4 regions of the Halopseudomonas sp. 4NH20-0008 genome follow, and region 1 is predicted to be linked to each of the others. Evidence: predicted binding sites of a transcription regulator. Region 1 holds the regulator's gene; each other region holds the start of a gene.
The links. The regulator FliA, encoded in region 1, starts transcription of late flagellar genes. The targets are predictions, from matches to a motif close to CTAAAGTTTNNNNNNNNNNNGCCGNTAA.
Positions count from the first base shown of each region.

Region 1 (4,985 bases):
TCGAGCCCATGCAGAAGGATCAGGCGCAGTCACTTGGTTACACCGTTGTCGATGCCAGTACGGTGGTCGCCACCCATATCAATCAGATATTGCACAAGCATGCCCATGAGCTGATTGGCCATGAGGAGGTGCAGCAGTTGATGCAGGTACTGGCCAAAGCCTCGCCGAAACTGGCAGAGGAGCTGGTACCCGGCATCATTTCCTTGTCAGCGTTGCTCAAGGTATTGCAAGGGCTGCTGCAGGAACAGGTGCCGGTAAGGGATATTCGGACCATTGCCGAGGCCATCGCCAACCAGCCTTCCAAGAGTCAAGATCCCGGCGCGTTGATCGCCTCGGTGCGAGTAGCGTTGTCGCGCTCAATCGTGCAAAGCATTGTCGGGCTTGACTCCGAGCTGCCTGTGATCACCTTGGAGCCGAGGTTGGAACAGATATTGCTACAGAGTATTCAGAAGGCCGGGCAGGGTGGTGATGACGGCGTTATGCTCGAACCGGGCATGGCCGAAAAACTCCAGCGCTCTCTGGCCGATGCGGTGCAGCGGCAGGAGTTGCAAGGCAAGCCGGCGATTTTGCTGGTAGCCGGTCCGATCCGCGGCATGATGGCCAAATTTGTACGCTATGCGGCCCCTGGCGCCCATGTGTTGTCCTACCAGGAAATACCGGACAGCAAGCAGGTCACCATAGTCGCTACCGTAGGCCAGAGTTAATCCAACCTCTGATAAAGGGGCGGTCAGATGAATGAGCAAGGTGGGTCAGCCATGAAGGTAAAACGTTTCTTTGCCGCCGATATGCGTCAGGCAATGAAGTTGGTCAGAGACGAGCTGGGCGGTGATGCCTCGATCATTGCCAATCGGCGCGTCGCTGGCGGCGTGGAACTGACCGCCGCCCTCGACTTTGACGCTCCGCGCCTGACGCCGCCGACGCCTGGCCTGGATCTGGAGCTGAGAAAAACCCAGGAACGCATTGTAACTGCCCAGGCTCAATTGGCCGTTGGCGAACAGATGTCAGGTGGCCCCAAGGTCAACCGTCAGTTGTTTGGCGACACCATGCGTCAGGCGGTTGAATCAGGATCCAGCGTGGCCCGTGATCTGCTGGAACGCCTGAACAGCGAAGAATCACAGCCGGTTAACGGCGCGGTCCAGGCTCAGCCTGCGGCGCGCGGGTATGCGGCAGCTGCCGAGGCGGGCAGCATCAGTGACATGCGCGCCGAGATTGCAGGTCTGCGGGAGATGCTCGAGGCGCAACTAGGCAGCCTGAGCTGGGGGCAGATGCATCAAACCCAACCGCGTCAGGCCAGTCTCTGGCGTCGCCTGACGCAGCTTGGTTTTCCGGCTGAGCTGAGTCAGCAACTGCTGCGCCTGGTCGACAACGAGCCCAACACCAAACAGGCTTGGCGCATGCTGCTGGCCCACCTGGCCCACAGCCTGCCGGTCATGCGTGATGAATTGATCGAGCGTGGCGGTGTCGTGGCGCTGGTCGGGCCGACCGGGGCTGGCAAGACCACAACCCTGGGCAAGCTGGCCGCCCGCTACGTGCTCAAGCACGGTAGCCAGCATGTGGCCCTGGTTACCATGGATACCTACCGAATTGGTGCCCACGAACAACTGCGTACCCTGGGTCGGATTCTGAATGTGCCGGTGCGGGTGGTGGACGAGCAGAACAGCCTGGCTGATGTGCTGCGCGAATTTTCCGGTAAGCGCTTGGTGTTGGTGGATACTGCAGGCCTGCAAGCTCAGGACCCGCATCTGCACAGCCAGCTCAGTGAATTGGCTGCGCTGGGCCAAAAGGTCAGCAAGTTGCTGGTTTTGGCTGCCACAAGTCAATACCAGGTTCTGAAAGCCGCCTATCATACATATAAGCGCTGTGGTCTTGACGCTTGCGTATTGACCAAGGTGGATGAGGCGGCAACACTGGGCGAGGCATTGGGGCTGGCTATGCAGCAGGGTTTGCCGGTAGCCTATCTGGCAGATGGCCAGCGTATCCCTGATGATATCGCCTGTGGCGTTGGTCATCAGTTGGTCAGTCGGGCCGTTACCCTGGCTGGAAACGAGCCACCGGCCGATCAGGACATGGCAGACGTGTTTGCCGGTATACTCCATAATCAGCGTGCAAGCTGATTCACAAACGATAATAAGGTAATCAACGCAGATGGGTAGCAAACATCCGGTTCAGGTTATCGCAGTTACCGGCGGCAAAGGTGGCATCGGCAAGACCAACGTCTCGGTCAACCTGGGTCTGGCCTTGGCCGAGCTGGGGCGTCGCGTTGTGTTGCTGGATGCCGACCTTGGCCTGGCCAATGTTGATGTGCTGCTGGGTATCAAGCCCAAAGCCACCTTGGCCGACGTGCTCGAAGGCACCTGTGAACTGCGTGATGTGATGATCACTGGCCCGGGCGGGATGCGTATTGTTCCGGCGGCCTCCGGTGCCGCCACCATGGTCAACCTCAACCCCCAGCAGCATGCGGGCCTGATTCAGGCATTCAGTGATATTGGTGACAATATCGATGTGCTGATTGTCGATACGGCCGCAGGCATTGGCGACTCGGTGGTCAGTTTCGTCCGTGCTGCCCAGGAAGTGCTGGTGGTGGTATGCGATGAGCCCACCTCGATTACCGATGCCTATGCGCTGATCAAGCTGCTCAATCGGGATTATGGCATGACCCGTTTCCGGGTTTTGGCTAACATGGTGCATACACCGCAGGAAGGTCGCACAGTCTTTGCTAAACTGACCAAGGTAACTGACCGATTTCTGGATGTGGCGCTGCAGTATGTGGGTGCCGTGCCCTACGACGAGAATGTTCGCAAGGCCGTACAAAAACAGCGGGCTGTGTATGAAGCCTTCCCGCGTAGCAAGGCGTCCATGGCTATTCGAGCCATAGCCCAGAAAGTCGATGCGTGGCCTTTGCCGGCCAACCCACGCGGGCATCTGGAGTTTTTTGTCGAACGCCTTGTCCAGCAGACAGGAACGGGCCTATGACGCAGGCCGCAGCCGGGGTAAGCATGTATACACGCGCACAATGTTCATCTGAACATCAGGACCAGCTGGTTGCCCAGTTTGCCCCCCTGGTGAAGCGTATTGCCTACCATCTGCTGGGCCGCCTGCCTGCTAGTGTGCAAGTTGATGATCTGATTCAGGCTGGCATGATTGGCCTGCTGGAAGCTTCGCGAAAATTCGATAATGGCAAGGGTGCCAGTTTTGAAACCTATGCCGGCATCCGCATTCGTGGTGCCATGCTTGACGAGGTGCGCAAGGGTGACTGGGCGCCCCGTTCGGTTCATCGTAACACCCGCATGGTGTCTGACGCGGTCAGAGCGGTCGAGTCGCGCCTGGGACGGGATGCTAAAGATCACGAGATTGCGGCCGAACTTGAGATGAGCCTTGAAGATTATTATGCGATTCTCAACGATACTGCCGGCAGCAAGTTGTTCAGCTTTGACGACCTGCTCGAGAGCGGCGCTCGTGCCGATGCTCACAGTGATGAAGAACCTTTTCAAGGCATGCAGGACGAGCGTTTCAGAGCGGCTTTGGTTGAGGCGATAGAAGGTTTGCCAGAACGCGAAAGGCTGCTGCTGTCGCTGTACTATGAGGAAGAGTTGAATCTCAAGGAGATTGGCGCGGTATTGGGCGTCAGCGAGTCAAGAGTCAGCCAGTTGCACAGCCAATGTGCCGCCAGGCTGCGTTCAAGACTGTCAGGATGGCATAACGATTGATTTTGTTGCCAGCATCCGGACAATGCCCGGTTGGCCTGGAAAATAAGCATTGCATGTCAGATGGGGCAGCGCCGCGCTGCCGCTGCGGTTACACTGGCATCAGCGGGATCTGAAGGCTTGTTTGGCCAGTAGGTTAACGGGGTGTGTGACAGCACTCTTCCTGGTGTGTACGGAGGTCGACTTGGACAAGAACATGAAAATCCTCATCGTGGATGATTTCTCGACGATGAGACGCATTATCAAGAACCTGCTGCGGGATCTTGGCTTCACCAATACCGCCGAGGCTGATGACGGCAATACCGCATTGCCGATGTTGCAGAGCGGCAGTTTCGACTTCCTGGTTACTGACTGGAACATGCCGGGCATGAGCGGCATTGACCTGTTGCGCGCTGTGCGTGCCGACGAACGTCTGAAGCATTTGCCTGTTCTCATGGTGACGGCTGAGGCCAAGCGCGATCAGATCATTGAAGCGGCTCAGGCCGGAGTCAATGGCTACGTGGTCAAACCTTTTACCGCCCAGGCGTTGAAAGAAAAGATCGAAAAGATTTTTGAGCGCGTCCAGGCCAAATGACAACACACCGGGGTACAGGTTATGGCACTAAGTAAGGATCCCGGCCAGGCAACCGCTCAGGAATTTGAACATTCCCTGAAAGACAACGCGCGGCAACTGGTCGATTATCTGGAGCAAGGTCATTATGGTGAGGCCATTCTGGTCATTCATGCCATCAACCAGGCACGTGATCGCGGTCTCTACCATGAGGTCGGACAACTGACCCGCGCATTGCACAACGCCATTGTCAATTTTCAGATCGATACCACCCACGCACTGGGCGACGAAAACGAAACCTCCAAGATTTCTGATGCATCAGACCGCCTTGATTATGTGGTGCAGCTGACCGACAAGGCCGCCAATCGCACTATGGATCTGGTGGAAAGCAGTGCCCCCATCGTTTCGGCCCTGGGCCAGGAAGCCAGCGTGCTGCGTGCTGACTGGGAGCGCCTGCAGCGCCGTGAAATGGCCGCGGGCGAATTCCGTGATCTGTACCGTCGTATCGGTGAGTTCCTTGAGAAAACCGAAACCTCGAGCACTGAAGTCAGCGCACAACTCAACGATATTCTGATGGCGCAGGATTACCAGGACCTTACAGGCCAGGTGATCAAACGTGTTATTACCTTGGTCCATGATGTTGAAGAAAGTCTGGTGAACCTGGTTCGCATGGCGGGACATGTGGACCGCATGGCCGGGATTGCTCATGCCGAAGAGCCGGTCGAAGCGAA
Region 1 is NZ_BAAJMD010000012.1:52,546-57,530, reverse strand. It holds gene flhA (flagellar biosynthesis protein FlhA) at 1-704, shown strand, start outside; gene flhF (flagellar biosynthesis GTPase FlhF) at 756-2,114, shown strand; gene fleN (flagellar synthesis regulator FleN) at 2,146-2,973, shown strand; gene AC27HQ_RS12745 (RNA polymerase sigma factor FliA) at 2,970-3,707, shown strand; gene AC27HQ_RS12740 (chemotaxis response regulator CheY) at 3,901-4,278, shown strand; gene AC27HQ_RS12735 (protein phosphatase CheZ) at 4,300-4,985, shown strand, end outside.

Region 2 (4,985 bases), on a different contig from region 1:
ACGGGAATATGGCGAGAATGATCGGCACCGCACCGCGCAGCCCGACCCAGGATATGAACAGCCGTTCACGCCAGTTGAAAGCAAAGGGCGCGAGACAGATCAGTACCGCCAGCGGACGTGCCACCAGAATCAGAAACAGCGCAACACCCACCGCCGGCAGGGCAATCACCAGCATTTCGCTGGGCGTCACCAGCAGACCCAGCATCAGGAACATGCCGATCTGGCTCAGCCAGGCCATGCCATCCTGTACATGCAGAATGTTCTGCAGGTTGTGGACGCGACGGTTACCCAGAATCAATCCGGTCAGGTAGATCGCCAGAAAGCCGCTGCCGCCAATGCTGTTGGTGGCCGCAAACACCAGAATCGCACCACTGGTAATCAGTAACGGATAGAGGCCGGTAGCCAGTTTGACCCGGTTGACCAGCCAGACCAGCAGCAGTCCGCCGGCGATGCCGCAGAGCCCGCCCAGTCCGAACTGCTGCACCAGCAGCAGGAGAAAGCGCCAACTGAACTCGTCCTGCCCAGAGGCGAGCATTTCAACCAGGGTAATGGTTAGAAAAATCGCCATGGGATCGTTCGAGCCAGACTCGATTTCCAGCGTGGCACCGACCCGTTGTTTCAGGTTCAGCCCCTTGCCCTGCAATAACGAGAACACGGCAGCCGCGTCAGTTGATCCGACAATGGCGCCCAGAAGCAGACCCTGCAACCAATGCAAATCCAGCAGCCAGGCGGTCATGGCGCCGGTCAGTCCGGCACTGACAATAACCCCGACACTGGCCATGGACAGGGCGGGCCAGAGACCGACGCGGAAGTTCTCCACCTTGGTACGCATACCGCCATCGAGCAGGATGATGGCCAGCGCCAGACTGCCGATCATGAAGGCGGTATTGGTATTGTCGAAGGCGATACCGCCGAGCCCGTCTACCCCGGCAACCATGCCGATAATCAAAAATACCAGCAGCAGCGGGATGCCCAGTTTCGACGACAGCGAGCTGGCCAGGATGCTGGCGCACAACAGCAGAGCGCCAATCAGAAACAGGGTGTTGATGTAATCCATGCAGACAAGGAACCCATGACGGTGGGAGACTCCCAATACTATAGAGGCTGGGGTATCTTTATTGGAGAAAAAAGCTGAATAGTCAGTTAATTGCATCAACACGAAGAGGGTTATATGGACGCGCAGTTCTGGCATCAACGTTGGCAGTTGGGTGAAATCGGCTTTCACAAATCTCGGGTCAATCCATTGTTGACGCGCTGGTGGTCTGCGTTGACCGTGCCCGACGGCGCGCGTGTCTTGGTCCCCCTGTGTGGCAAAAGCATCGATATGCTCTGGTTTCTGCAACAGGGCTACGCGGTCTGTGGTGTGGAACTGTCACGCGCGGCACTGGATGCCTTTGAGGCTGAACAGGGCCTGCAATTGCATTGGCGAGAGCGTTATGACTTTCAGGTTGGAGAGCAGCAGGGGCTAAAGCTCTATTGCGGTGATTTCTTTGCCCTGCAGCGACGGGATCTGGACGGGGTGGTTGCGGTTTATGATCGCGCCGCGTTGATTGCCCTGCCGGTCGAACTGCGCCGGGATTATGCCGCCCATCTGCGCGCGCAGCTGCCGACCGGCTGGCGTATGCTGTTGATCACCCTGGATTATGATCAGGCACAGCGGCCGGGGCCGCCTTTCAGTGTGCCTGACGATGAAGTTCACCGACTCTTCGCCGGTTGCCAAATCAGTCTGCTCGACGAGCAGGATGTCCTAGATGATCATCAGGTCTTCAAGGCGCAGGGCATGACCGCCTTGAGCGAACGGGTCTATCTGATCCAGTCACCGAGCTGACATGACGGCGATCCTGACACTGCTGATCAAGTTGCTGCCGCTGTACCTGACGGTGGCGCTGGGCTGGCTGGCAGGGCGTTTTCTTCAGGCCAGCGGCAAACACATTGCCGGCATCATGATGTACATCATTACCCCGACGGTGGTGTTTGCCGGGGTATTGAACGCGCCGCTGAGTCCTCCGGTACTGCTGTTGCCCCTGTTGGTATTCAGTTTTTGCACGCTGGTGGCGCTGGTGCATCTGTGGCTGGCTCGTCGCTGGATTGGCGATGCCAGCGCCAACCTTATCCCGCTCTCGGTGGGGACCGGTAATACCGGCTACTTCGGCATTCCCCTGGCTTTGTTGCTGTTCGGTGAGCAAGGCCTGAGCCTGTATATTGTTTGTATGCTGGGTACAACCTTGTTCGAGAACAGTGTCGGTTTTTATCTGGCGGCGCGCGGCCGATTCGGTGTGCGCGATTGCCTGGTCAAGGTTGTCCGGCTGCCCTCACTGTATGCCTTCGTGCTGGCGGTCCTGCTCAATCAGGCCGAGATCGCTATGCCAACAGTATTCCTGCCGCTATTCGATAATATGCGTGGCGCCTACAGTATTCTGGGGATGATGATCATCGGCATGGGTATCCTCAGTTTACGCGGTTTGGCCGGAAACCTGCGCTTTACCGCCTTGGCTTTCTTCGGGAAATTTGTCAGTTGGCCGTTGCTGGCGCTGCTGTTCTGGTGGCTCGACAGCCAGTTTTTACATTGGTATGGATTGCCGGTTTATCAGGCCATTTTTCTTATCTCGATTACCCCTATCGCCGCCAATACCGTGGTTATCGCGACGCTACTGGATAGCTCGCCGCGGCAGGTTGCCGGTACTGCGCTACTCAGCACGGTGCTGGCGCTTGTTTATGTTCCTCTGATGGCCGTTCTTGTGCTCTCAAGCCTGCGGTGACAGTCTTTCTGAAAGAACTGGATATCTAAGCTAATCTTTTGACACTGGGTGCCGATAAAGCCAACAGTGGTGACTATTTTGTCGGTTTGGCTAGGTATTTATATCTTGTTCCTGCAGCCAGACTTTGTTTATTGGGGAGACGCCAGATGTTCAGCCTTTTTAGAAACATGGGATTTCGTTGGAAGTTGACGCTGCCGCTGTTGGTAGTCGCAGCACTTTTCCTAGCCCTTGCTTTCACAGCCTTTTGGGCTGTTACGAGTCTGGATCAAAGGCTCAAGCGGATGACGGAAGAGCTGTTACCGCAAAGTTCGACTTTGTTGGAGGCTGACCGTGACTTGTATCAGGCGCTGACCGCAGAGCGCAGCATGTTGGCGAATGACAGCGGCCAGACCGCTGCTGAAAGGCTGTCTGAGCATGACGACAATCTTAAGCAAGCATCGGATCGGGTGATGGTTTTTGTTCGTGCCACCCAATCACCAGCCGGCCAGCGTCTTGGTACTGATTTTCAAGCCGCTTTTGGAACATGGAAACAAACCACTGATCAGATCGTTCGACTGGCTGGCAGTGGGGATCCCGCTGATCTTGAGGAAGCCAACGAGCTGAGCTATGGGCGAGGTTATCAACAGTTTCTAGCAGCACGTGAGCTGATTGACCAGATGACCCAGTTGGTTGACGAGGAGGCTGCTAGCGAAACAGTTCTGGCCGATGCTGTGGCCAGCAAGAGTAATTCCCTCGTATTGATGGTGGTCATAGTCGGGCTGATTCTGTGCTTGCTTATTATTGTGGTTTTTCCTGGATTGATCATCAAGCCCTTGCAGGACGTGCTTGCGCGCATCCGCGATATTGCCGATGGCGAGGGCGATTTGACCAAGCGCATCAATGTAGTCTCCGAGGATGAACTGGGCCAGCTCGGACTGGCCTTCAATCAGTTCCTGCAGCAACTTCAGTCGATTATCCAGCAGGTGGCTGATTCCACTTTGCAGGTGGCCTCGGCATCCGAACAGATGAGCACCATTGCCGCCAGCCAGGATCGACTGGTGAATGAGCAGTACCATGCCATTGACCAGGTCAGCACCGCTGCAACAGAAATGAGTGCGGCCATTCACGAAGTGGCCGACAACGCCACCAGTACCGCCGACGCCGCCAGTGCCGCCGACCGTCAGGGTCATGCTGCAGCTGAAGTGGTCGGGCAGACCATGAACGCCCTCCGCCGGTTGGCTGCTGATGTGGAAGAAGCGGCAGGGGTGATCAACCACCTGGAAGCGGACAGTGACAAGATCGGCGGCGTGCTGAGCGTCATTCAGGCCATTGCCGAGCAGACCAACCTGCTGGCGCTGAATGCCGCCATCGAGGCTGCCCGTGCCGGGGAGCAGGGTCGCGGCTTTGCCGTGGTTGCTGATGAGGTGCGCGCGCTGGCTGCGCGGACCCAGGATTCGACCCGGGATATCCAGCAGATGATCCAGAGCCTGCAGTCCGGCAGCGCCCAGGCCGTCAGTGTCATGCAGCGTGGTGCAGCCCTGGCTGCACAGAGTGTCGAGCAGGCAGCAGGCGCCGAGCAGTCACTGAATGAAACCTCGCAGTCGGTGGTGCGAATCAATGACATGGCTGCGCAGATTGCCGCTGCCTGTGAAGAGCAGAGCAAAACCACCGAAGAGATTGCGCGCAATATCAGTGGCATACGCGATCTGTCGAACCAGGCTGCGCAAAGTTCCGAGGAAAGTCGCCAGGCCAGCGATTCCATGGCACGTCTGGCGTCGGCGCTGCAGCAACAGGTGGGGCGCTTCCGGACCTGATCAGAACCTACAGCGCAAAAGCGGTTGTATCCTGCAACCAAGCCGTTACAATAGCGCGGCCCGCCCAGTGCGGGTTCGTTATGGTGGCCCCGTCGGTCCCCTCGCAACGATCAGCCGCGAACCTGGTCAGGCCCGGAAGGGAGCAGCCACAGCGGTTATATCGTGTGCCGGGGTGTGGCTGGCGGGGCTGCCACCCATAACGCTCTGGTCCCCCCTCCCTTGCGACACCCTGCTGATTGATACCCCGGTATTGCGCTGCTCAATCCTGTGCCTGAAGTCTTGCCTTGTCGAACTGTCAGGGGGTAGAAAGTGGCATACCCAGTATTGAGCAAAGCCCATGAGTACTCCTTTGAATCTGATTATCGACAAGCGCTTTTGTGGGCCGCCGGCCAGCGGTAATGGTGGCTATGTGGCCGGTTGTCTGGCGTCCATG
Region 2 is NZ_BAAJMD010000006.1:114,578-119,562, reverse strand. It holds gene AC27HQ_RS07915 (potassium/proton antiporter) at 1-1,057, opposite strand, end outside; gene AC27HQ_RS07910 (thiopurine S-methyltransferase) at 1,172-1,828, shown strand; gene AC27HQ_RS07905 (AEC family transporter) at 1,830-2,759, shown strand; gene AC27HQ_RS07900 (methyl-accepting chemotaxis protein) at 2,906-4,552, shown strand; RNA gene ffs (signal recognition particle sRNA small type) at 4,643-4,739, shown strand; gene AC27HQ_RS07890 (hypothetical protein) at 4,890-4,985, shown strand, end outside.
Region 2: the regulator FliA is predicted to act here: its motif matches at 2,790-2,817, upstream of AC27HQ_RS07900 (methyl-accepting chemotaxis protein).

Region 3 (4,985 bases), on a different contig from region 1:
GTTCGCTCCAGGGAAAGGCTCGACGCGAAAAAAGTGCGTTTGATCAGGATAGATCATGCCTTCTTCATCCATTTCAATGGTCGTCGCAGCGATTTCCAGCAGGGCATCTGTAGCCGAGTTGAAACCGCCGGTCTCGACGTCCACCACTACCGGCAGAAAACCGCGAAAGCGGTAGGCCATGGGTGGCTTGAGACCTTTGCTGCTGGGTTCCTGTTGCTCTTCGTTATCGAACTCGAACTCGCTCACGGGCGATCCTTAGTCAGGTGGGGCTATCAGGCAAGACGCCAGCGGATGGATTCACCGGCGCGCAACGGCACAACCAACTGGTCACCGAAGGGCAGGGTGGCGGGTGCCGTCCAGCTGTCACGCAGCAGCGTGATGCTGTCAGTGTTGCGCGGCAAGCCATAAAAGTCAGGGCCGTGGAAGCTGGCAAAGGCTTCGAGCTTGTCGAGAACGCCCAGGTCCTCAAAGACTTCGGCGTACAGCTCAATGGCGGCATGCGCCGAATAGCAGCCGGCACAACCGCAGGCCGCTTCCTTGGCATGTCGGGCATGGGGGGCCGAGTCGGTACCCAGGAAAAACGCCGATGATCCGGATTCCACTGCATCACAGAGTGCCTGTTGGTGGCGTTGGCGCTTGAGAATCGGCAGGCAGAAAAGGTGCGGACGAACGCCGCCGACCAGCATGTGATTGCGGTTGTACATCAGGTGGTGGGCGGTGATGGTTGCGCCCACACGGTCTGATGCAGAGCGCACAAAATCCACGGCATCGGCGGTGGTAATGTGCTCAAACACGACCTTCAGTGTCGGAAAGCGCTGGATCAGTCCCACCAGTTGCTGGTCGATAAAGGCTTTTTCACGGTCAAAGATATCGACTTCGGCATGGGTCACTTCGCCATGTACCAGCAGCAACATGCCGACCTCGGCCATGGCTTCCAGCGCCGGGTAGATGTTCTCCAGTGCGGTGACACCGGATTGCGAATTGGTTGTTGCGCCGGCCGGATAGAGTTTGGCTGCTACCGCCTGACCCGAACGCGCAGCCTGGCGAATGGTCTCGGGGCTGGTTTGGTCGGTCAGATACAGCACCATCAGCGGGTTGAAGTCCGAGTTGGCTGGGCGCGCAGCAAGAATGCGTGCCTTGTAGTCATCAGCCTGCTGACCGTCGCGCACCGGTGGCACCAGATTGGGCATGACGATCGCACGGGCAAAGCTACGGGCCACATCTGCCACGGTGTGCTTGAGTACATCGCCGTCACGCAGGTGGATATGCCAGTCGTCGGGCCGGGTCAGGGTAAGGCGATCAGTCATCAGGGTGATTCCAGACAGTATCAATGGTGTCATGCTACCGGAATCAACCCGCATTTCACACACTGGAGAGGGTAAAGTTTTGCGTCCGGCGGCCGATGACATCACACAAGTAATTTATTCACGGCGGAGACAAACGTGGCTCGAGCCCTCATACCGACATTGTTGCTGTTGGCCCTGCCAGTCCAGGCCATGACCTTCCAGACGCGCATGGAAGACGTGCAGTGGCTGGTGGAGGGCGATCAGTTCGAGTGTCGCCTGGCCCAGCCAGTCAGTGGTTATGGTCAGGCCGTGTTTGTTCGTCGCGCCGGTGAGCGGCCGGTTTTCCACCTGGAAGCCTGGAGTAATTTGATGCGTCCGGGTCCTGCGCAACTGTATAACGATGTGCCGCCATGGCGACCCAACCGACGCGCCCGCGCTCTCGGGCAGGCGATCATCAGCGATGGCCGCGTGCCGCTGCGGGTACCTCAGCAACAGGCGGCGCAGATGCTGGCTGGCCTGGCTGAAGGCTTGCATCCAACCATTCTTCGCGCCGCCTGGGCCAATGCAACTGAACCGGTCAAGGTCGTTGTATCCAGTGTTGGCTACAGCAAGGCCTGGGACGAATTTCAGACCTGCAGCAGTGGATTGCTGCCGCTGAATTACGATCAGGTTGCCAGCTCGGTGATCAGTTTTGCCGAGGGCGGTACTACCTTGGTTGCGCAAAGCCGTGAACTGCTGGACGTGGTGTTGGCCTATGTGCAGGCTGATAGCGACATCACCGGAATTCAGCTCGACGGGCATTCAGACAACGTTGGTGATCGTCTGGAAAATCGTGAGTTGTCGCGCCAACGCGCCTTGGCTGTACGCGATTATTTGATGGCTGAGGGCGTCAGCGAGGATCTGTTTACCATCCGCTTTCATGGCGAGCGCTATCCGGTTGCCAACAACCGCAATGCCGAGGGTCGAGCCCAGAATCGCCGAGTTAGTCTGACCCTTGAGAAGCGCTGAAGCCTTCGCCTTTGGCTCTCGCTAACCAATGCACCACGCGCCCCTGTGAATCCTCATGTCTGGACGCTAGAATAGTCCCTTGTCCGGCGCCTGTTGCCCGGCGCTGATCAATCTTCAAGGGAGCGCGTAATGTCTGATGTGAAAAAAGTTGTCCTGGCCTACTCCGGTGGTCTGGATACGTCGGTGATCCTCAAGTGGCTGCAAGAAACCTACAACTGCGAAGTCGTGACCTTCACGGCTGACCTTGGCCAGGGTGAAGAGGTTGAACCGGCTCGCGCCAAGGCTCAAGCCATGGGCGTCAAGGAAATCTACATCGACGATCTGCGTGAAGAGTTTGTCCGCGACTTCGTGTTCCCCATGTTCCGTGCCAACACCGTGTATGAAGGCGAGTACCTGCTGGGTACCTCCATTGCCCGTCCGTTGATTGCCAAGCGCTTGATCGAGATTGCCAACGAAACCGGTGCTGACGCCATCTCCCATGGCGCTACTGGCAAGGGTAACGACCAGGTGCGTTTTGAATTGGGTGCTTATGCTCTGAAACCAGGCGTCAAGGTGATTGCGCCCTGGCGCGAATGGGATCTCCTGTCACGCGAGAAGCTGATGGATTACGCCGCCCATCACGACATCCCGATCGAGCGCCACGGCAAGAAAAAATCGCCTTACTCCATGGACGCCAACCTGCTGCACATCTCCTATGAAGGTGGCGTGCTGGAAGACACCTGGACTGAACACGAAGAAGACATGTGGCGCTGGACCCGCTCCCCAGAGACGGCGCCGGATACCCCGACTTATATCGAACTGACTTATCGTCAAGGCGATATCGTTGCCATTGATGGCAAGGACATGTCCCCGGCTTCCGTGCTGGCCGAGTTGAACCGCATTGGTGGTGAAAACGGTATCGGACGTCTGGATATCGTCGAGAACCGCTTTGTCGGCATGAAGTCCCGCGGCTGCTACGAAACCCCCGGCGGCACCATCATGCTCAAGGGTCATCGCGCCATCGAGTCCATCACCCTAGACCGTGAAGTCGCGCACCTGAAAGACAGCCTGATGCCCAAGTATGCCGAACTGATCTACAACGGTTTCTGGTGGAGCCCGGAGCGTCTGATGATGCAACAGATGATCGATGCCTCGCAGGCCAGTGTAAACGGCGTGGTTCGTCTGAAACTGTACAAGGGCAACGTCATCGTGGTTGGCCGCAAGTCTGATGACTCGCTGTTTGATGCCGCCATTGCCACCTTTGAAGACGACGCTGGTGCCTACAACCAGGCTGACGCCGCTGGCTTTATCAAGCTCAATGCGCTGCGCATGCGGATTGCAGCAAGCAAGGGGCGTAGGCTTCTTTGAAGCCTAGCTTCAAGCCTCAAGCTTTAAGCGATAAGCTGCCCGAGGGCTCTGATAGTTTGTGAGCCTGCCTGATAAAAAAGCTTGACAGGCAGGCTCTGAAACCAAAATCGTTGCAGCTTGCAGCTTGCAGCTTGCAGCTTGCAGCTTGCAGCTTGCAGCTCAACCGAAGGTTGCCACTATGCGTATTCTTCACACCATGCTCCGCGTCACTGATCTGGACGCATCGGTTGCTTTTTACACCGACGTGCTGGGTATGACCCTGTTGCGCCGCAAGGATTATCCCGAGGGCCGCTTTACCCTGGCCTTTGTTGGTTATGGCAATGAGATTGATAATGCCGTATTGGAGTTGACCTACAACTGGGATACGCATGACTATGAGTTGGGTACCGCCTATGGCCACATCGCCATTGAGGTCCAGGATGTGTACAAGGCCTGCGAGCAAATAAAGGCCTCGGGTGGCAAGGTGGTACGAGAGGCCGGGCCAATGAAGCACGGTTCCAGTATTCTTGCCTTTGTTGAAGATCCAGATGGTTATCGAATCGAGCTGTTGTCGGGTCGCAGCTAGACGGACCGGTAACTGACCTTTATCCACTGCTCCCGGAGCAGCCATGGTTTGGGCTCTGCTGATTGCGCTGATTTTGCTCGGGGTCCTGCTCGAAAGGCTGGGTCACAGACGGCGTTTTGCCCAAGCTAACCTGGCTCGTCAGCGCGCCCTTGAACAGATCAGATTGCTGCGGCTGCTGCTTGAACAAGTACAACGGCACCGCGGCCTGTGCTTCGGTATCATGTCCGGTGAAGTTTTGCTGGAGAATCAGCGCAGTACAGCGCACCTCAATGTTGAAGAGCTTTTACTGTCTCTTAAGGACCATGAAGCCACGTTGTTCTGGTATGCCCCCTGGCATGCAGTGCTACCCATGTGGCGAGATATTGAACAGCGTTTACAGTCTGACAGCCCGGAATCAGTGCTGAAACGTCACCACCGCCTGATCGAAAGCCTGCTGGATACCATTGAGGCGATTGCCGACAAGCACGACCTGGTCTGTCTTGGTCGCCTGGCTCCGCAACCCCTGGGTTTATGGTTGGAGCTGCTGAAGAACACCGAGCTGCTGGGTCGGGCGCGGGCAGTGGGCACGGGAATCGCTGCGCGCCGGCAAAATACCGTGTTGCAGCACGATGAGCTGCGCAAGCTGCGAGAGCAGATCAACGACAGAGCCTATCTGGCCCCGGTCAAGCTGAATGCCGACCCGGAGCTTAACCCGCATATCAGTCAGGCGGTTCGCGCCGCCGAGGATTGCCTGGACGAATTGATCAACGGCATAGATAGCCTGCTGGCCAATCTGCGCG
Region 3 is NZ_BAAJMD010000008.1:16,738-21,722, reverse strand. It holds gene rnt (ribonuclease T) at 1-246, opposite strand, end outside; gene pyrC (dihydroorotase) at 273-1,307, opposite strand; gene AC27HQ_RS09555 (flagellar protein MotY) at 1,443-2,294, shown strand; gene AC27HQ_RS09550 (argininosuccinate synthase) at 2,388-3,641, shown strand; gene gloA (lactoylglutathione lyase) at 3,820-4,206, shown strand; gene AC27HQ_RS09540 (hypothetical protein) at 4,250-4,985, shown strand, end outside.
Region 3: the regulator FliA is predicted to act here: its motif matches at 1,379-1,406, upstream of AC27HQ_RS09555 (flagellar protein MotY).

Region 4 (4,985 bases), on a different contig from region 1:
GTCGACATTCAGCACCTTCTTGTTGTACAGCAGGGTACGGATCAACGGATAGCGGGTCCGTGTCGAGATCAATACAGCCAAACCAATGACGCCCGGTACGGCCGCCTCCTTGACCGCCAGCCACTGCGGGTCAAGCTTCAGCAAACCTATGCCGCCGGTCAGGAACACACTGACCACACCCAGCAAGGCAATGAAATTGAATTTGCGATAACGACCCAGCTCGAACAGACCCCAGCCCAGTGGAAAGGCCAGTGCCACGACCAGCGCCAACGTGGCACCAAGATGCTGTTCGCCACTGAACTTCATCAGAATGACGGAGGGGATCAGAATACTGACCAGCATATCCACCATCGGGCGAGGTTTGTGTTGCGGGTACGAAGAAGCGGCGTCAGTCATGGTCAGGTGTATTGCTCTTGAAGTAAGTCGTCATGATACACGTCGAGGGCCCCGCTGCTCCAATCAGAACTGCAGGACATCCTCGTTGAGTACTCATGCCGACATGATTGTCCAGGCCAGATAACTGGTGTAACTGACGTAAACACCGAGCAAAGCCCCGCCCTCAAGCCTGTTGATCCGACCCTGATGCTTGCCGTAGCTCAAGCCCATCAACAGCATGGCCAGCGTCAGAACGAACATCAGCAGCCAATCACGGTACAGCACCACGCTGTCAACGGACAACGGCATGATGCCTGCGGCTATACCGACCACCGCCAGGGTATTGAACAACCCGGAGCCGATCACGTTACCCAGGGCCAGGTCATGCTCATTCTTGCGTATAGCCGCCAGTGCAGAGGCCAGCTCCGGGAGCGAGGTCCCCACCGCCACCACGGTCAAGCCAATGACCAGATCACTGACCCCCAGGCTCTGGGCAATATACACCGCCCCCCAGACCAGAACCCGCGAACTGACGACCAACAGAATCAGCCCGAGAACCAACCAGAACAGCGCCTTGCCAAGCGGCATGGCTTTATCCTTCAGATCAGCGGCCAGGTTGTCACCCATGGCATCGCCGCGCCCGCGCATGCCCTCGACAATAGACCAGCCCATCAACAGGAAAAACGCACCCAGCAAAACCCAGGCGTCGTTCCGACTCAGCTCACCATCAATCAACTGGTAACCTGCCAACAGGGTAATTGCCAGAAGAATGGGCAATTCCTTGCGTACCACCTGCGAATGCACATTGATCGGGCTGATGATCGCCACCAGACCGATAATCAGTGCGATGTTGGTGATGTTGGAGCCGTAGGCGTTACCCAGGGCAAGACCCGGATTGCCCTGGGACGCAGCCAGAGCGGATACCACCATTTCCGGCGCCGAGGTACCAAAGCCGATGATCAGCATGCCAATCAGCAGGGGCGGCATACCGGCGTGGGTCGCCGTGGCCGATGCGCCATCAACAAACTTGTCAGCACTCCAGACCAATAAAATCAAACCACCAATCACCGCAGCCAACGCGAGTAGCATTTTGTCCGTTCCTTTGTTGAGGGGTGTCTATTATGAAGTATGGAGCCTGAATACAACCACAGCCATCAAGTAAATGTGCAGTTTGCCGACACTCTATAGCTAACGCATTTTATTCGCCAGGAGCTCACCATGCTCAGTTCGTCCCTGCGAGCCCAAACCCTGACTTTGCTCGGCGCCAGCCTGGCGTTGATGTTGCTTATCTCGCTGTTAAGCCTGCTGTCCCTCAGTGGCGGATTGCGCACCTACCAGGCGCTGCTGGACGGCCCGTTGGCCTCGTCGATGCTGATCAACGAAACCAATGTTGCCTTCAAGAGCCAGGTACAGGAATGGAAAAATGTGCTGCTGCGTGGCGGCAGTACTGAAGATCGTGACCGCTACTGGAAGCAATTTCAGGAGCAGGAGCAAAGTGTTCAGGCGCTGCTTAGCCGCGCCGGCGCCATGACCAGTGATACCGACATGCGCCAGCGCATTACCGCGCTGCAAGACGAGCACCGGCGCCTGGGTGAGGGTTACCGTCAGGGCCTGCAAAGCTTTATCGCGGCGGGCTCGGATCCCGCCGCGGGTGATCGCGGCGTACGCGGCATCGACAGGGCCACCAGCGACCAGTTGCAAGCCCTGGTGGTCGATCTGGCCAGCCAGGCGGAGCAACAGGCCGAGCTGGTTAGCCGCGGGGCAAAACGCGCATTCTGGATTGGCCTGGGCATCCTGATTGGCGCCGCCGTCTTCGTTGGCCTGATCAGTTCATGGCTGGTCAACCGTCGTCTGGTCAACCCTATTACCCGGTTGATCCGCCAGATTGAACAACTTAGCCAGGGCCGGATTGGTCAACCCTTTGTCAGCCAGCGGCGCGACGAGCTAGGTACGCTGGCCACTGCCGCCAATCAGTTGCGCGGTTTTCTTGCCGATACCTTCAGTCGCCTGCAACTCAGTACTGAAGAGCTTGACCGCGCCAGCGGTGAGCTGAACACCATCGCCACCCGTATGGCGGCTGGCAGCCGGGATCAGTTCAACCGCACCGATCAGGTCGCAACAGCCATGCAGGAAATGTCAGCCACAGCGGCCGAAGTCGCCCGACATGCAGCCGAGGCGGCCCAGGCCGCCAACCAGGCTGATGAGAATGCGCAACAAGGTGAGCTGGTCATGGAGACGACCATCAGCGCCATGCATCGTATGCTCGGAGAAATTGAACGCACCACCGATGTGATTCAGCGGCTGGAGGGCGACAGCCACCGAATTGGCAAGGTCCTGGAGGTGATTCAAAGCATCGCCGAGCAAACCAACCTGCTGGCCCTGAATGCGGCCATAGAGGCTGCCCGGGCAGGCGAGGCGGGCCGCGGGTTTGCCGTGGTCGCAGACGAAGTGCGTACCCTGGCGAAACGCACCAGTGACTCAACCGCAGAAATCCAGCAGATCATTCACAGCGTGCAGCAGGGCTCCATTGAGGCCGTCAAAGCCATCGAAAGCGGCCAGGTCAGCAGTACCGAAGGCATGCAGCAGGTCAATCTGGCGGGCGAACGGCTTCGGCAGATCACCCTCGCGGTAGAGTCGATCCGCGACATGAACCAGCAGATCGCCACGGCCGCCGAGGAGCAGACCAGCGTTGCCGAAGATATCACCCGCAATATCACCGAGATCACCCAGATTGCTGCGGCCAACCAGGCGGATGTGGATCGCACGTCCCAGGCCAGTACGACCTTGCACGGTCTGTCTGGCGAGCTCAGTCAGTTGACGACCCGACTCTCTGCCTGACGACTAAGCCCCTGCTGGCATCTCAGCAGGGGCGTGGCCTGGTAGCGTCAGCACTCAGGCTCGGGCGCGCTGACGCTCCTCTTCGACCAGTTCCTTTTTCGACAATTTGCCCACGGGGGTTTTCGGCAGCGCGTCTCGAATTTCCATGCCAGCCAGCCGCTCATGCTTACCCAGACGCGATTCGAGAAAGGCCTGCAGGGTAACAAAATCGAAGGGCTCAGCACCGGCCTTGAGCTTGATAAAGGCCTTGGGCGCCTGGCCGCGATAGGCATCATCAATACCAATGACGGACACTTCCTCAACCGCAGGATGCTCGTAGATAGCCTCCTCAATCACCCGTGGATAGACGTTATAGCCGCTGCACAGAATCATGTCCTTGGTACGGTCGACAATGTAAACCCAGCCCTCTTCATCCATGTAACCGACATCACCGGTACGCAGAAAACCATCGGCTGTCATCGCCTCGGCTGTGGCATCCGGTCGTTTCCAGTAGCCCGTCGTAATATTCGGGCCGGCAATACAGACTTCTCCCGGCTCGCCCGCCGGCATCTCGTTATGGCTGCCATCCAGCGCCAGAATCTTGATCCGGCAGCCCGGTACCGGCAAGCCGCAGGAGCCAGGATGCGGCTGGGCTTCCTTGGGGGTAAAGGTACCGCTGGTGGTGGTTTCAGTCATACCCCACCCCTCACGCAATGCGCACCCGGCTACCTGCTGATAGCGCTGCTGCACATCCAGCGGCAAAGGCGCACCACCGGAGTTGCACATTTTCAGCGAGGTCAGATCACGCTGGGCCGTCAGCGGGTGTGCCAACAGACCAATAAACATGGTTGGTACACCGGGGAAGGTGGTAATGCGGCTGTTGTGAATCTCATTCAGTACAGTTTCGGCATCAAAGCGCGGGTGAAGATAGACCTCTGACGCCAGACGCAAGCTGAACAACATATTGATCATGAGCGCATAGATATGGAACGGCGGTAGCACCGCCAGCACGCGTTCCTGACCCGGTTGCAACGAACTGTCCAACACCTCCTGCAGCTGCGCACAGGAGCACGTCAGGTTGGCGTGGGTCAGCATAGCGCCCTTGGGCATGCCGGTCGTGCCGCCAGTGTATTGCAACACCGCCAGGGTACTGTGCGGGTCGGCTAGCGGGTACTCGGCAAAGTCGCCATCATTGTCCAGCAAGGACGCAAAACGGTGACAATCAGCACCCGTCGCAACCGCTACCGAGGGACCCAGTAAACCAGCCTGGGCCTCAGACGCGGATTCGCAGAACTCGGTCAACTGCCCAACCACCAGGGTGTTGAGCCGGGTCGTAGCCAACAGATCACACATTTTCGGATAAAAGGCCGCCAGATCCAGCGTGACCATGATGTCCGTCTCGCTATCTTCGATTTTGTGCGCCAGGGTGCGCTCGGCGTCCAGAGGTGAGTAATTCACTACCGTACCGCCGGCACGCAAAATACCTAGGAAGCTGATGAAATAATGCGGACAGTTGGGCAGGTAAATACCCACATGCACCCCTGGCTTGACGCCTAGGGCCTGAAAACCCTTTGCTGCCTGAGCAACCAGCTGATCCAGCTGCCGGTAGCTGAGCTTGTGGCCAAGAAAATCAATCGCCGAATTATCCGGGAACTCGGCCACCGCTGCCTCCAGCAGAGCCCAGACCGGTTGCGCCGGCAGCGGCGCATCCCAACGCACGTTTTCAGGGTAAGACGTCAACCAGCGCAATGCAGTCTTCACTCGCACTCTCCAGACCAATTGTTGTAGTTATG
Region 4 is NZ_BAAJMD010000005.1:70,391-75,375, reverse strand. It holds gene AC27HQ_RS06790 (VC0807 family protein) at 1-396, opposite strand, end outside; gene AC27HQ_RS06785 (calcium/sodium antiporter) at 490-1,464, opposite strand; gene AC27HQ_RS06780 (methyl-accepting chemotaxis protein) at 1,594-3,213, shown strand; gene AC27HQ_RS06775 (AMP-binding protein) at 3,268-4,953, opposite strand.
Region 4: the regulator FliA is predicted to act here: its motif matches at 1,529-1,556, upstream of AC27HQ_RS06780 (methyl-accepting chemotaxis protein).